4 regions of the Neobacillus sp. FW104-15D2 genome follow, and region 4 is predicted to be linked to each of the others. Evidence: riboswitches for the same ligand, from Rfam matches in the RefSeq annotation. Region 4 holds a riboswitch; each other region holds the start of a gene.
The links. A riboswitch is a leader RNA that binds a small molecule or an ion and turns the genes downstream of it on or off. The one in region 4 is predicted to bind S-adenosylmethionine.
Positions count from the first base shown of each region.

Region 1: another riboswitch for S-adenosylmethionine. It lies ahead of mtnK (S-methyl-5-thioribose kinase); the one in region 4 lies ahead of AC3WR0_RS12490 (methionine biosynthesis PLP-dependent protein).
Region 2: another riboswitch for S-adenosylmethionine. It lies ahead of AC3WR0_RS06365 (5-methyltetrahydropteroyltriglutamate--homocysteine S-methyltransferase); the one in region 4 lies ahead of AC3WR0_RS12490 (methionine biosynthesis PLP-dependent protein).
Region 3: another riboswitch for S-adenosylmethionine. It lies ahead of AC3WR0_RS16965 (LLM class flavin-dependent oxidoreductase); the one in region 4 lies ahead of AC3WR0_RS12490 (methionine biosynthesis PLP-dependent protein).

Region 1 covers NZ_JBYTCJ010000021.1:83,569-86,776, reverse strand. The annotation lists gene AC3WR0_RS16815 (pyridoxal phosphate-dependent aminotransferase) at 1-131, opposite strand, end outside; gene AC3WR0_RS16810 (carbon-nitrogen family hydrolase) at 305-1,087, shown strand; SAM riboswitch class I at 1,165-1,319, shown strand; gene mtnK (S-methyl-5-thioribose kinase) at 1,415-2,599, shown strand; gene AC3WR0_RS16800 (DUF2087 domain-containing protein) at 3,179-3,208, opposite strand, start outside.
Region 2 covers NZ_JBYTCJ010000005.1:122,740-125,947, reverse strand. The annotation lists gene AC3WR0_RS06370 (aldo/keto reductase) at 1-679, opposite strand, end outside; gene AC3WR0_RS06365 (5-methyltetrahydropteroyltriglutamate--homocysteine S-methyltransferase) at 828-1,949, opposite strand; SAM riboswitch class I at 2,018-2,126, opposite strand; gene AC3WR0_RS06360 (LL-diaminopimelate aminotransferase) at 2,213-3,208, opposite strand, start outside.
Region 3 covers NZ_JBYTCJ010000022.1:11,432-14,639, reverse strand. The annotation lists gene AC3WR0_RS16970 (ATP-grasp domain-containing protein) at 1-84, opposite strand, end outside; gene AC3WR0_RS16965 (LLM class flavin-dependent oxidoreductase) at 106-1,158, opposite strand; SAM riboswitch class I at 1,262-1,366, opposite strand; tRNA gene AC3WR0_RS16960 (tRNA-Arg) at 1,689-1,762, shown strand; gene AC3WR0_RS16955 (hypothetical protein) at 2,002-2,202, opposite strand; gene AC3WR0_RS16950 (Fur-regulated basic protein FbpA) at 2,431-2,619, opposite strand; gene AC3WR0_RS16945 (AEC family transporter) at 2,848-3,208, opposite strand, start outside.
Region 4 covers NZ_JBYTCJ010000013.1:109,616-112,823, forward strand. The annotation lists gene AC3WR0_RS12480 (response regulator) at 1-418, opposite strand, end outside; gene AC3WR0_RS12485 (GAF domain-containing sensor histidine kinase) at 434-1,552, opposite strand; SAM riboswitch class I at 1,723-1,839, shown strand; gene AC3WR0_RS12490 (methionine biosynthesis PLP-dependent protein) at 1,968-3,083, shown strand; gene metC (cystathionine beta-lyase) at 3,080-3,208, shown strand, end outside.

The DNA of each region.
Region 1 (3,208 bases), on a different contig from region 4:
TCAGGATTTCCCTGTCCAAGGTTTATAACATCATGCCCATTTTCTATATATTCTCCAACCCTTTTTACCAATGAAGCAAAAAACTGTTTTGGGAGACTGTTCAGCAAATCTGATTGTGCAAATTTTTTCATTTCGACACCTGCTTTAGTTTTCATTTTTTTATTGGAAAATCTAGTGACAAATGATATAACGATAGTGGCAGCTTGTAAAGTGAAAATTTTTAAAAAACAAACAATGCTGTAAACAAACGAAGCAGCAAAACTTGTATCAATAATATTTTAACATTCAAAAGGAGTGAGGAGCAGTGAATCTAAAAATAGCATGCCTGCAGATGGACATTGTTTTTGGAGATCCTGAAGCTAATTATTTAAAAGCCAGGGATTTGATTGCGAAAGCAATGAGGGAAAACCCCGACATTCTGGTCCTCCCTGAGCTATGGACAACCGGCTACGACTTAACAAGGCTTGACGAGATCGCTGATCAGGATTGCAGTAAAACAATCCGCTTTTTGAAGGAAATTGCAGACAAATATAAGGTGCACCTTGTTGGCGGCTCTGCTGCCGGCCAAACTCACAATGAAGTAAAAAACACTCTCCTCATCATTGATAACAAAGGGGAACTGAAGAAACAGTACAGTAAGCTTCACCTATTTAAACTGATGGATGAGCATCATTACCTTGTTCCCGGTGAAGAGGATGGCATGTTTGAACTTGAAAACCGTAAGTTAGCTGGAGTTATATGCTATGATATCCGGTTCCCTGAATGGATCAGAACACATACTTCCCAAGGAGCTGAAGCACTTTTTGTGGTAGCCGAGTGGCCAAAACCCCGCTTAAACCATTGGCGTGCTTTGCTTATTGCCCGGGCTATTGAAAACCAATGCTTTGTCATTGCCTGCAACCGGTCCGGTTGTGATCCTAATAACGAATTTGCAGGTCATTCAATGATCATTGACCCATGGGGTGAAGTCGTCGCAGAGGCTGGAGAAGGTGAGGAAGTCCTCACAGCAGCTGTTGACTTTGACCGTGTAGGAGAGATTCGAAAGCTAATACCTATCTTCGAAGATAGAAGACCTGAATTTTATTAATTTTATAAAAACAGTTGACAGTTTTAAAATTTCACTGTTATTATTTTTACATTGTTTGAAATTAATAGTTTTTTAAACTCTTATCAAGAGCTGGCTGAGGGAATGGCCCTTTGAAGCCCAGCAACCGACTGTAATTCCATTGTGAAATGGGGCGCTATTTGCGCCGGGAAATATCCCCTTAAGGCACGGTGCTAAATCCTACGGAAAGAAATTTCTTTCTGAAAGATAAGAGGTGAGAAGATACGTCTCTTCAAGCCTCTTTCTGATAAGAAAGAGGCTTTTTGCATCTATAAGCGGAAAGCCTCCAAAAATGAGGAGGAATTAATAATGAGTGTAATGACAGCCAATATTTATAAAGCATTAACAGAAGAAACCGCCATTAATCTTGCAATCTCTAAAGGACTTTTTCAGCCAAACAGCACGCTTTCCTGCGAAGAAATCGGTGATGGAAATTTAAATCTAGTATTTAGAATTAAAGACTCTCAGTCCGGAAAGAGCATAATTATTAAGCAGGCATTGCCATACGCCAAGGTGGTCGGAGAAAGCTGGCCACTTACACTTCATAGAGCCACTATCGAAGCGGAAGCGCTTAAAATTTCCGCAAAAATTTGCCCTGATTATGTTCCAGAAGTTTATTTCAGTGACGATGTACTGGCTGTAACCATTATGGAAGACCTTTCGCACCTTTCCATTGCAAGAACTGGCTTTTTAAACGGTGAAACATATCCGTTAATTTCACAGCACTTGGGAGAATTCCTTGCAAAAACTTTATTTTATACCTCTGATTATGGCCTGGGAGCGAGTGATAAAAAGGAATGGGCAAAGAAATTTATTAATCCCGAGCTTTGCAAAATTACAGAGGACCTGATCTTTACAGATCCATTCTATAATTCTTCTAATAACTCTTTCGAAGAAGGATTGAGAAAGGACGTGGAAGAGCTTTGGAATGATGAAGAGCTAAAATTCCACGCATCTATTCTGAAAAAAAGCTTTTTAACAGAAGCTGAAGTTCTTCTTCATGGTGATTTGCACACAGGAAGTGTCTTTGCAAGTCCAAAAGAAACAAAAGTAATTGATCCGGAATTCGCTTTTTACGGACCAGCAGGTTTTGATATCGGCCAGGTAATTGCGAATTTGGCGTTCCAGGTTATCGTAAATGAAAAGGAACGAAATACTTTCATCCAGCATATTGAAACAGTATGGAAGGTATTTGTAAAAGAATTCAGCCGACTTTGGAAGGAAGAAAACAAAGAGGCCTTTGCAGTAAGCGATGAATTTTCGAACTACATTCTGGAAAAATACTTTTCTGATTCACTTGGATTTGCGGGATGCGAATTAATCCGCAGGACGGTAGGACTTGCTCATGTCGCTGATTTGGATAGCATTTCGGAAGATGAAAGACGATTATCAGCAAAAAGAAAAACCCTTGAAATAGGAAAAAATCTAATCAAAGAACGCAGCAGTATCAAAAGCATCGAACAGCTTTCCCAGCAGCTTAGGGAGTTGTTATAAGAAAAAGTCTTTTCCTCTTGAAACTTTTGGCTTTGTTTAACTATATTGTTGATATTCACTAGAATCCGCTCCCTCGCTCGTTGCTCCCTGCGGTGTCTTGGTTTTCCACAGGATATGGAATGATTGCCGCACAAAGAAAATGCGAATGCATTTTAGATGAGTGTCACGGATCTTATGCTTTTTCATTTATTTAGGCTCTTTTGGTAAGCTTTGTTATGATAAAAGCCAACTGCCTTTAAATAACTTCGTGAGACGCATCTGTGTATAGCTGCTTGCAGCTTTGCGACGAGCAGAAGGTTGGCTTTCTTCGTCGAATATATTGTGGCGCAGGAGCACGCCTCCTCGACCGCTAACGACCTTCGAGGTCTCCGCCTGGCTTGCTCTTCCCGCAGGACATTGAAAAGGCATCTCCGAGTCGTCACCGCAAGAAGGAAATGCGAATGCATTTTTGCGAGGAGTCTCGCCTATTTTTTCTCACAGCTTCTTCAAATTGCAACATGCTCTTAGATAAAAGCCTTTATTTAAAACAACAAACAGACCTTAAATTTTTAAAAAAAAGGCAGCCAACCAGCTGCTTTTTTAATTTTCTATTTTAGCCCACATTTCTTC
Region 2 (3,208 bases), on a different contig from region 4:
TCCGGTAATCATCCTCAGCCAAATCTTCGAATTTTTGGATTTGTCCGGTTAAGAATCCTCTGCCTAATGGGCTGTAAGGCACAAACCCAATTCCTAGTTCTCTTACAGTTGGTAAAATTTCCTCTTCAACATCACGGCTCCATAAGGAATACTCTGTTTGCAGAGCTGTAATAGGATGAATTTTATGAGCAGTACGAATAGTATTTGGGGCTGCCTCCGACATGCCTAGATATCGAACTTTCCCTTCCTTAACCAGTTCAGCCATAGCACCAATTGTTTCTTCGATAGGGGTATTAGGATCCACTCTATGCTGATAGTATAGGTCAATGTAATCCACGCCAAGTCGGCGAAGGCTGGCATCACATGCTTGCTTTACATATTCCGGTTTTCCATTTACACCAAGAAAGGTTCCGTCCTCTGAGCGAACATTTCCGAATTTTGTAGCCAGAATGACTTGATCTCTTCTTCCTTTGATGGCTTGTCCTACAAGCTCTTCGTTTTTACCCACACCATACATATCAGCAGTATCAAGAAAATTGACGCCAAGATCAAGTGCATGCTGGATTGTTTTGATCGATTCTTCGTCATTGCGATCTGCATAAAAATCAGACATCCCCATACAGCCTAATCCAATTGCTGACACCTCTAGACCTGTATTTCCAAGCTTTCTTTTTTGCATATACCTCTCTCCTTTTCGGTTTTTTGGCTGCTAAAAATTAGCCTGCGTCGATTATTGAGTTTTAAAGAATTACCTTTATATAGCTTTTGTAGGTTACCCTTTCCCAATATCTAGAATTCTTAAAATAAATCGTTTCTTATTTCTGTATTTACTTCCATACATCGTTTGAAATATTTACAACATGCTGAAGCTTAGCCCATTGCTGATCTTCTGTTAGCATATTACCCTCTTCCGTGGAAGCAAATCCACATTGCGGGCTAAGACAAAGCTGGTTTAAATCAACAAATTTTGCTGCTTCTTCAATACGGCGTTTTATTTCATCCGCTTTCTCGAGTTCACCGAATTTAGATGTAATTAATCCAAGAACAATATTTAAATCTGGTCTATTTACAAATCGAAGTGGTTCAAAGCCGCCTGCACGATCGCTGTCATATTCCAGGAAGAATCCATCAATATTTAAACCGGCAAATAATTTTTCCGCAACAGGCTCGTATCCTCCAGAGGAAATCCAGGTAGAACGGAAATTTCCGCGGCAGATATGCATGGTGATTTTCATATCCTCGGGACGTCCTGCAACAGCTTCGTTCAAGGTTTTTAAATATATTTCACCAAGATAGTCGGGGTCCATGCCTTTTGCACGAAGTTGTTCCTTTTGCTCATCAGAACAGAGGTAAGCCCAGGAGGTATCATCTAGCTGAAGATAACGGCATCCTGCATCGTAAAAGGATTGAAGTGCTTTTTTGTACGTTAAACCTAAATCATGAAAAAATTCCTCATTGTCACTGTACGCACTTTTTTCCACTTCCCCTCGGAAATGAAGCATACTTGGACTTGGGATAGTCATCTTAGCTGTATGTTCTCCAGCAATACTATGTAAAAATTTGAAATCCTCGATCATTGGATGACTAGTAAAATCCAGTTTCCCGGTAACTTTAATCCCACGGGAACTAGTTTGTTTTTGGTGGAATTGAATCCCGTTTTCTGAATTATAACCCTCTACTCCATCAAGACCTTCAAGGAAATCGAAGTGCCACCAGGCACGGCGGAATTCTCCATCGGTAACTGCTTTTAGCCCAATTTCCTTTTGTTTATTTACGATTCTTACAATTTCATCGTTTTCTATATTGCGCAATTGTTCCAATGATATTTCTCCAGATGCTTTCTGTTCGCGAGCTTTCTTTATTGTAGACGGTCTTAAAAGACTCCCAACCTGGTCAGCGCGAAAAGGCGGCTGTTTTGATGTTTCATGCAAATTTTTAAATTCTGACATTTTAGTCCCTGCTTTCTTAGTAAAATAAAAACTCTCCCTGGTAAAGGAAGAGTTGGATGACATACTCCTCCTCATCTTTAAGAACAATATGCTCTTAAGGACTTAGCACCATTCTGTTAAAAAAACAGCGGTTGCCGGGTTTCACAGGGCCACTCCCTCCACCACTCTTGATAAGGATTACTATAAAATTCAATACTTGTATCATACCGATTATAAAAATATTTCGCAAGAAAAAGACATAACCAGGGTATCTTCTTCTATTTTTATATTTCTACTAACTTTTCAGAAGGATTGGTTGAAAGGAACTTCTGGATCCTATCTGCTGCCTCAGCAAGTCTATGTGGCGGCTGAACCAGTGCCATACGCACATACCCTTCTCCCTGTTTGCCAAAAGCATCCCCAGGGACGACTGCCACTCCCTCTTTTTCCATCAATTCAAAAGCAAATTGGCGGGACGTCCAGCCTGATGGAATTTTGGCCCAGACAAACATGGTAGCGGGGGATGACTGCACCCTCCATCCGCTTTTATTAAGACCGTCAATTAAGGTGTTTCGGCGGTCTTCATATAATTTCACCTGGTCATCGAGAACAGAAAAATCAGAGATGAGGGCTTTTTCAGCCGCTCTTTGAATCGGCAGGAAAACTCCATAGTCCATATGAGATTTCAGAGATGATAGGATACTAATTGCTTTTGCATTCCCAAGCACATAACCAATTCTGCAGCCGGCCATATTGAACGTTTTTGATAAAGAGTTAAATTCAATCCCAACTTCTTTAGCACCTTCAACAGAAAGAAAACTAATTTGCGGATTATTATCGAAAATAAGCTCAGAATAAGCAAAGTCATGAACAACAAGAATTTGATGGAGCTTGGCAAACTCTACTACTTTTTCAAAAAACTCCTCATCCGCTAACGCTGTTACGGGGTTTCCTGGATAGCTGAGAATCATCATTTTCGTTTTATTTAAAACTTCAGATGGAATGTCCTCCAATTTGGGCAGAAATTTATTTTCCTGCAATAAAGGCATTGGATAAATTAATCCTCCGGCAATAGTCACGCTAGCTTCATAAATGGGATAGCCGGGATCTGGAACGAGAACATATTCTCCGGGATTAACGACAGCAGTAGCTAAATGGGAAAGTCCATCCTGGGAACCCATTAGCTGAAGAACTTCGTCCTGTGGATTTACCTCAACATGATAACGCTGTTTATAAAAATAGCTTACCGCTTCGTTAAATTCAGGCGTTCCTTTTAATGT
Region 3 (3,208 bases), on a different contig from region 4:
ATATGGAACCTCAAGCTCCTCAAGCCTCCTGGTAAGATGATCTGTCCATTCACTATTTTCATGTATAACATATACCTTTTTCAAAGTATTTCCCCCTTTGAGTTCTTAGTGTGAAACAACCCTGTTTCTGCGTTCCTCAACCAACGGCATTACATCTCTTGCAAAACGTTCCATTTCTTCTAATTGCGGAGAGAACTGGAGAAGGAGCAAATCTAATCCCGCTTCTTCGTACTGGATAATACGGTCAGCAATTTGGTCTGGTGTTCCTACCAGATTTGGTCTTAGCCCACGGTTTGACACGGAGTAGTCCTGAAGCTGGATCTTTTGTTCAAGCTGTGATTTGCTTGTAAAATCTTTAAAGCCAGCGTAACCACTTGTGTCTTTTACGGTCGTAATTTTTTCAAGTTCCTGTAGTGCCTCTTCCTCCGTATCGCGGCAAATCACATATGCAGCCATTCCAAAAGAAGAAAGTGGAGCATTCTCAGTTTCAGAACGGCGGTCCTTCATTTCCGCAACTTTTCTTTGAATCTCTTCTACTGTACCGCCATGCATAACATAAGCATCACATTTTTCAACGATGGTTTGCTTGCCTTTCTCACTTTCCCCTCCAGCATATAGAATGGGATTTGGACGCTGAACTGGCTTTGGCGAAAGCTTTGCATTCTGGATATTGTAAAATTGTCCTTGATATGTAAAGGTGTCTTCTGTCCACATTCCTTTAAGTACATCAATAAATTCCTTTGTACGATCATATCTTTCGTCATGCTCGGTAAAAATCCCGTTATACTGCCGAGCCTCTTCCGCCCACCAGGCAGATACTACGTTCAGAGTAAAGCGGCCTTTACTAATTTGATCGATATTTGCTGCCATTTTTGCGGTTACGGCAGGATTATGAAAACCCGGGCGCACTGCTGCCATGATCTCGATTTTCTCTGTAACAGCTGCAAGACCAGCTGCTGTTGACCAGGCTTCCAATGAATCATGTTCAGGACCTTTTATATCATTTAAATTCAATTCAGCAACAAGAGTGGTTGAATATCCCCACTTTTCTGCTGATTGAACGACTTTTTTTGCATAGTCAAATGTGGGCGGCATATTCTCATCATCAACATTGCGAAGCCATCCGCCAAAAATAGGAAGCCAAAATCCGAACTTCATTTCTCATCTCTCCTCTAACTCATTCTCAAGTTTTCCAAGTGCTAAACTAGGTAAAGAAAAATAAAAAAAACTCTCCGGACAAGAAGAGAGTTCGTTAACTCTCTTCCTATCTCTCAAACAAACCTGTTTGATGGATTTGGCACAGTATTCCGCAGAACCTGTTGCCGAGGCTTCAAAGGGCCAGTCCCTCCACCTCTCTTGATAAGAAGAAATCGTTTATTGAGTTTAAGAGTTTTAATCATTTAAAGAGATAATAATTGAATTATAAGAATATGTCAATTATTAAATATTTTAATATAGTTTACATAATATTATTATTGTTTTTTATATTATGGCTTTACAGCTTTATTAAATATTAGGCCCTGTTAGACTTGCTTGTGGATTTCCTGCAACTTGTGTTCGCTTTCCGCTCCAAACAACAATGAACTTTAACACAGCCAAAATTTGAAACAAAGTTATTGACTTTTCGAGTACGAGAAGTATAATTAGAAATGCGCCTAATAAGCAGTAAGTTAATTAGTTTATACCATGTCTCAGTAGCTCAGTAGGATAGAGCAACAGTTTCCTAAACTGTAGGTCGGAGGTTCGAATCCTCTCTGGGACACTTAAAAACCCTTGATATTTCAAGGGTTTTTATTATTATATACATTCAAAATCAAAATTGCTGAAAAAATGAACTGATATCAAATATAATTATCATTATGGATAATGATTTCGTTGACTTTCCAATAAGAAAAAATGTCCATTATTAAAAGCCCTCTCAAAGAGAGGTGATTTTTCACAGTATTAATTGGGACAATCGATGTAAATTCAAATGCAGCAGTAGCCGTAGGAGAAAATTAACTAACTTGTTGGTTCTCTCACAGGAAGACCAATAACGGAGTCGGTCTTTCGATTCGCATCTTTGCCATTTGCCAATACAGCAAAATATACGGGCATCATCAAAAATGACGTGCAAGTTGGTAACATGATTGATTCGGAGATTATTCCAGGTGTACAGGACCAGACAGTGTAATCATGAAATACCTTTTTTAAGGGATTCATAAAAAAATGCCCCCTCTCTATTAATTTAAATACTAACGCTAAAAAAGACGAATTTTATAATCCGTCTTTTTTATTTGACCTTTAATCCAAGTCCCTATTAAACTCGACTGTTGAATTTTGCTTAAGGTAATGGCTTTACGTAGACAATTTGGGAGACTCCTCGCTGCGCAGCCCGGGCTCTCCTGCGCATCATTTCTGACTTGAGTCTCCTTAAATATTCAAAACAAATTATCTAACTAATAATTGAGTTCTTTTATTTTTAGGTGCCGTTTCCTGCATATAGATATTTTTTAATTCGCTTATTGTCATGTAATTCAATTCTTTATCATTAGGGTGGTAAATGCCGGTTTTGACCAGTTTTTCAATATAAAATTGTCTCACCTGCTGTAGCCCTCTTTCTAATAAAATGGCCATCATTATTACCTCCCTAAAATTTGTTGGAAACGCTTTCTCTATGTATATATTAATCTAAATTCAATCCTTTTTCACCGCCCGTTTGTGACGATTGTGTAACACTTCACATATTTAAATGTCAGCAGAAAATACCTGTTCAAAAAGATAAAATAGAAAAAAGTGGCATTAAACATTGTTAACTTTTTCACAAACAACCCTCTGAAAAACCCTCCTCTTAGGAGGGATTCCATATTATACTAGCCAAGAAATATATATTGGCAAGGAAATTAATGATAAGATCGTGCTGATAACAAACGAAGATGCGGTTTCGGTTGTTAATGAATTAAATCTTGTAGAAATCATAGCTGCTACAGCTGATCCTGGGAATGCTACCAGGAGGATAGCTTTAATAGTATCTTTATGATCCAAACCAATCAGGTTGGTAATTAAAATCATAAATAAAGGAATGGCAACAACCTTTAATACAGAGATACCAACCGCAACCTTTTGAAAGCTTATTTTTCTAATACCTACTGTCACACCTACAGCGAATAAAGCAACGCCTGATGTTACAGAACCAATCTGCTCAAATGAAGTCTTTAGGATTTCAGGC
Region 4 (3,208 bases):
TGTTAAAGTGTGTAAGGAGGTGAGTAGTTGCTTTTGGATGGAGTTGGTTTTCTCCATCCATCAGCTGTTTAATTGCCCGGACTAGTTCATCCGGTTCAATATCCTTAAGCTGGTAGCCTGAAGCTCCTGCTTCGATGGCTGGAATAACATGATCTTGATCAGAAAAGCTTGTCAGCATCATAATCTTAATTAAAGGGTTATGAGCTTTGATTTGCCGTGTCGCCTCTATACCATTCATAACTGGCATATCCAAATCCATTAATATGATATCTGGTGTCATTTGAGCAGCTAGCTCCACTGCTTCCTGCCCATTTTTGGCTTCACCAATTATTTCAATCCCCTGCTGAGTTTTAAGAAAAAAAACCAGGCCTCTTCTAACCACATGATGATCATCAGCAATTAAAATCCGAATTCCCATATAAAAATATCCCCTTTAAACCGGAATGACAATCTTGATTTCTGTTCCTTTATCCAGTTCACTCTTTAATATAAAACGCCCATTAAGTGCTTCTGCCCTGTTTTTCATATTTTTCAGTCCCAACGATGGAAGTTCTTTTATTCCATCATATAAAAATCCACAGCCTTCGTCCCGGATTTCAAGAAATGCTTCTTTTTCTTTTATCGTAAATTTCAGCCTTGCCTCATTCTGCCCGGAATGCTTTTTACAGTTAGCTAATGCCTCTTGGCCAATTCTCCAGAGCACTTCCTCTACCTGGCCTGGAAGAGAGATAACGCCTTTTACTTTGATGTCCATTTTGAGCCCAAGCATTTCTCCGTAGCTTTTTAGTGCACTGACCAATCCGCATTCCAATCCTCTTGGACGCAATTGCCAAATTAATGCCCTCATTTCATTAAGAGCTTCCTGTGCAAGATCCTGGATGTAAGCAAAGGTTTCTTTTACTTCTTGATCTTCAGACCTTTCTATTCCTCCTCTTGCTGTCAGAGTAAGTGAAAATAGCAGCTGATTAACTGAATCATGAAGATCCCTTGCGAGCCTGTTTCTTTCCGCGGTCAGGGCGAGCTCCTGTTCTTTCTGTGTTAAGTTTATTCGTTTAATGGCCGTTCCTATTTGAAAGGCAACGGATTCAAGCATGGTTAGCTCGTCTATCTCAAAATGTCTTTTTTGCGGGGAACCAACATTAAGGATTCCGAATTTTTCATCCCCCGCTTTTAAAGGGACAGTTGCGTGATGTGTTAGTCCGTTTGTCTCTCCCCAGTTTAAATCAATCGCATCTTCGAGTCGTTTGCATTCAATTATATTGGTAGCCTTATCCAATCTTCCATTGAGATACCGATTAATACACCAGCATTCACCTGAACACATCGGCTCGCACCTATTAAATGATAAGGCATTAGGCAAGTTTTCATTTGCCGCCATTTCATAATGCCCGTCACTGTTAATTAAAAATATCCAGCCTGTCTTTAATCCAGTTACATTTAACAGTTTTTTTAAAACCTGCGTAAGTACCTGCTTTAGGTCTGTGCCATTATTTAATAGCTCGGCTATCTCTTTTAATATCTTTAATTCCGAATACCGATTGTCCTCCCCCACTTCATTTTCCTCCCCGTTTCTTCACTCTTTTTCATCATTATACCTTTTTCAGGAAGCAGAATCTTTAGAATAAAGACTGAGAATGACTCCGTCAAAGGTCGGAAATTTGTAAAAACAATTGACACATTCCTTAAATTGTAGTAAATTTTATAAATAATTTAAATATTTGTTTCTTATCAAGAGAGGTTGAGGGAACGGCCCTATGACACCTCAGCAACCATCAATGGCTTTGCCATTGAAAAGGTGCTAATTCCAGCAAGTTAGGATTGTAACTTGGGAGATAAGAAGAATGGCTGCTTAATCTGCACTTAAAAGTCTTCTTCTTATAGAAGGCTTTTTTATTTTTCTTCTCCTCCCCTCAATGAAATCCCGCTTTCATGCAATATAGCTTTCCAACATTAAAGGAGTGAAAAAAATGTATAAAATTGAAACAAAACTTGCACAAATCGGTAATAGAAGTGAATCTTCCACAGGAACTGTTAACCCTCCTGTCTATTTTTCGACAGCCTACCGCCATGATGGAATTGGGCAATCCTCCGGGTTTGATTATGTCCGCACCGGAAATCCAACAAGACAGCTGCTAGAAAAAACAATTGCAGACCTTGAGTGCGGAGATCAGGGATTTGCCTGCAGTTCTGGGATGGCAGCTATTTTTACAGTTTTATCACTATTCCAGTCTGGTGATGAATGGCTTGTAAGTGAAGATCTATATGGCGGTACATATCGTCTGCTTGAACAGGGCTATAAAAAATGGGGATTAAAATCCCAGTATGTAAATACCTGTTGTCCTGAGGAGATTGAGAAAAAGATTACCCCGCAAACAAAAGCAATCTTTCTTGAAACTCCAACTAATCCTCTCATGCAGCAATCAGACATTTCTGCTGTTTCAAAAATTGCTAAGGAGCACGGCATCCTGCTAATTGTTGATAATACTTTTTATACTCCAATTTTACAGCAGCCGATAAATCTTGGTGCTGATATTGTTATACATAGTGCAACCAAATACCTTGGCGGACACAATGATGTGCTTGCCGGTTTGATTGTAGGTAAGGGCCAGGAACTATGTGAAGCTCTGGCTCTCTACCATAATGGAGCAGGAGCGGTACTAAGTCCATTTGACTCCTGGCTGTTAATGAGGGGAATGAAAACCCTGTCGCTGAGAATGAAACAACATGAGAAAAATGCTAAGGAAGTAGTTGAATTTCTAAGCAATCATGATGGTATTACAGATGTGCTTTATCCCGGGAGAGGAGGCATGGTTTCCTTTAGGGTAAAGGACGAGTCATGGGTTAATCCTTTCCTTCAAGGGCTTTCCCTCATTACCTTTGCTGAAAGTCTGGGAGGAACTGAAAGTTTAATAACCTATCCGGCAACACAGACACATGCTGACATACCAGAGGAAATTAGAATACAGTCGGGTGTTTGCAATAGGCTATTGCGTTTTTCTGTTGGTATTGAAGACCATGAAGATTTAATTAATGATCTTGAGCAGGCATTTGCCAGAGTGGAAAAGGAAGTGGCCGTGCGATGACAGGTGAAAATTATTCATTTGAAACAAAGCTTCTTCATAACCGGCAAAAAATAGATTCATCAACAGGTGCGGTCAGCACTCCGATTCATCATGCTTCAACCTTCCACCAATTTGAAATTGACCGT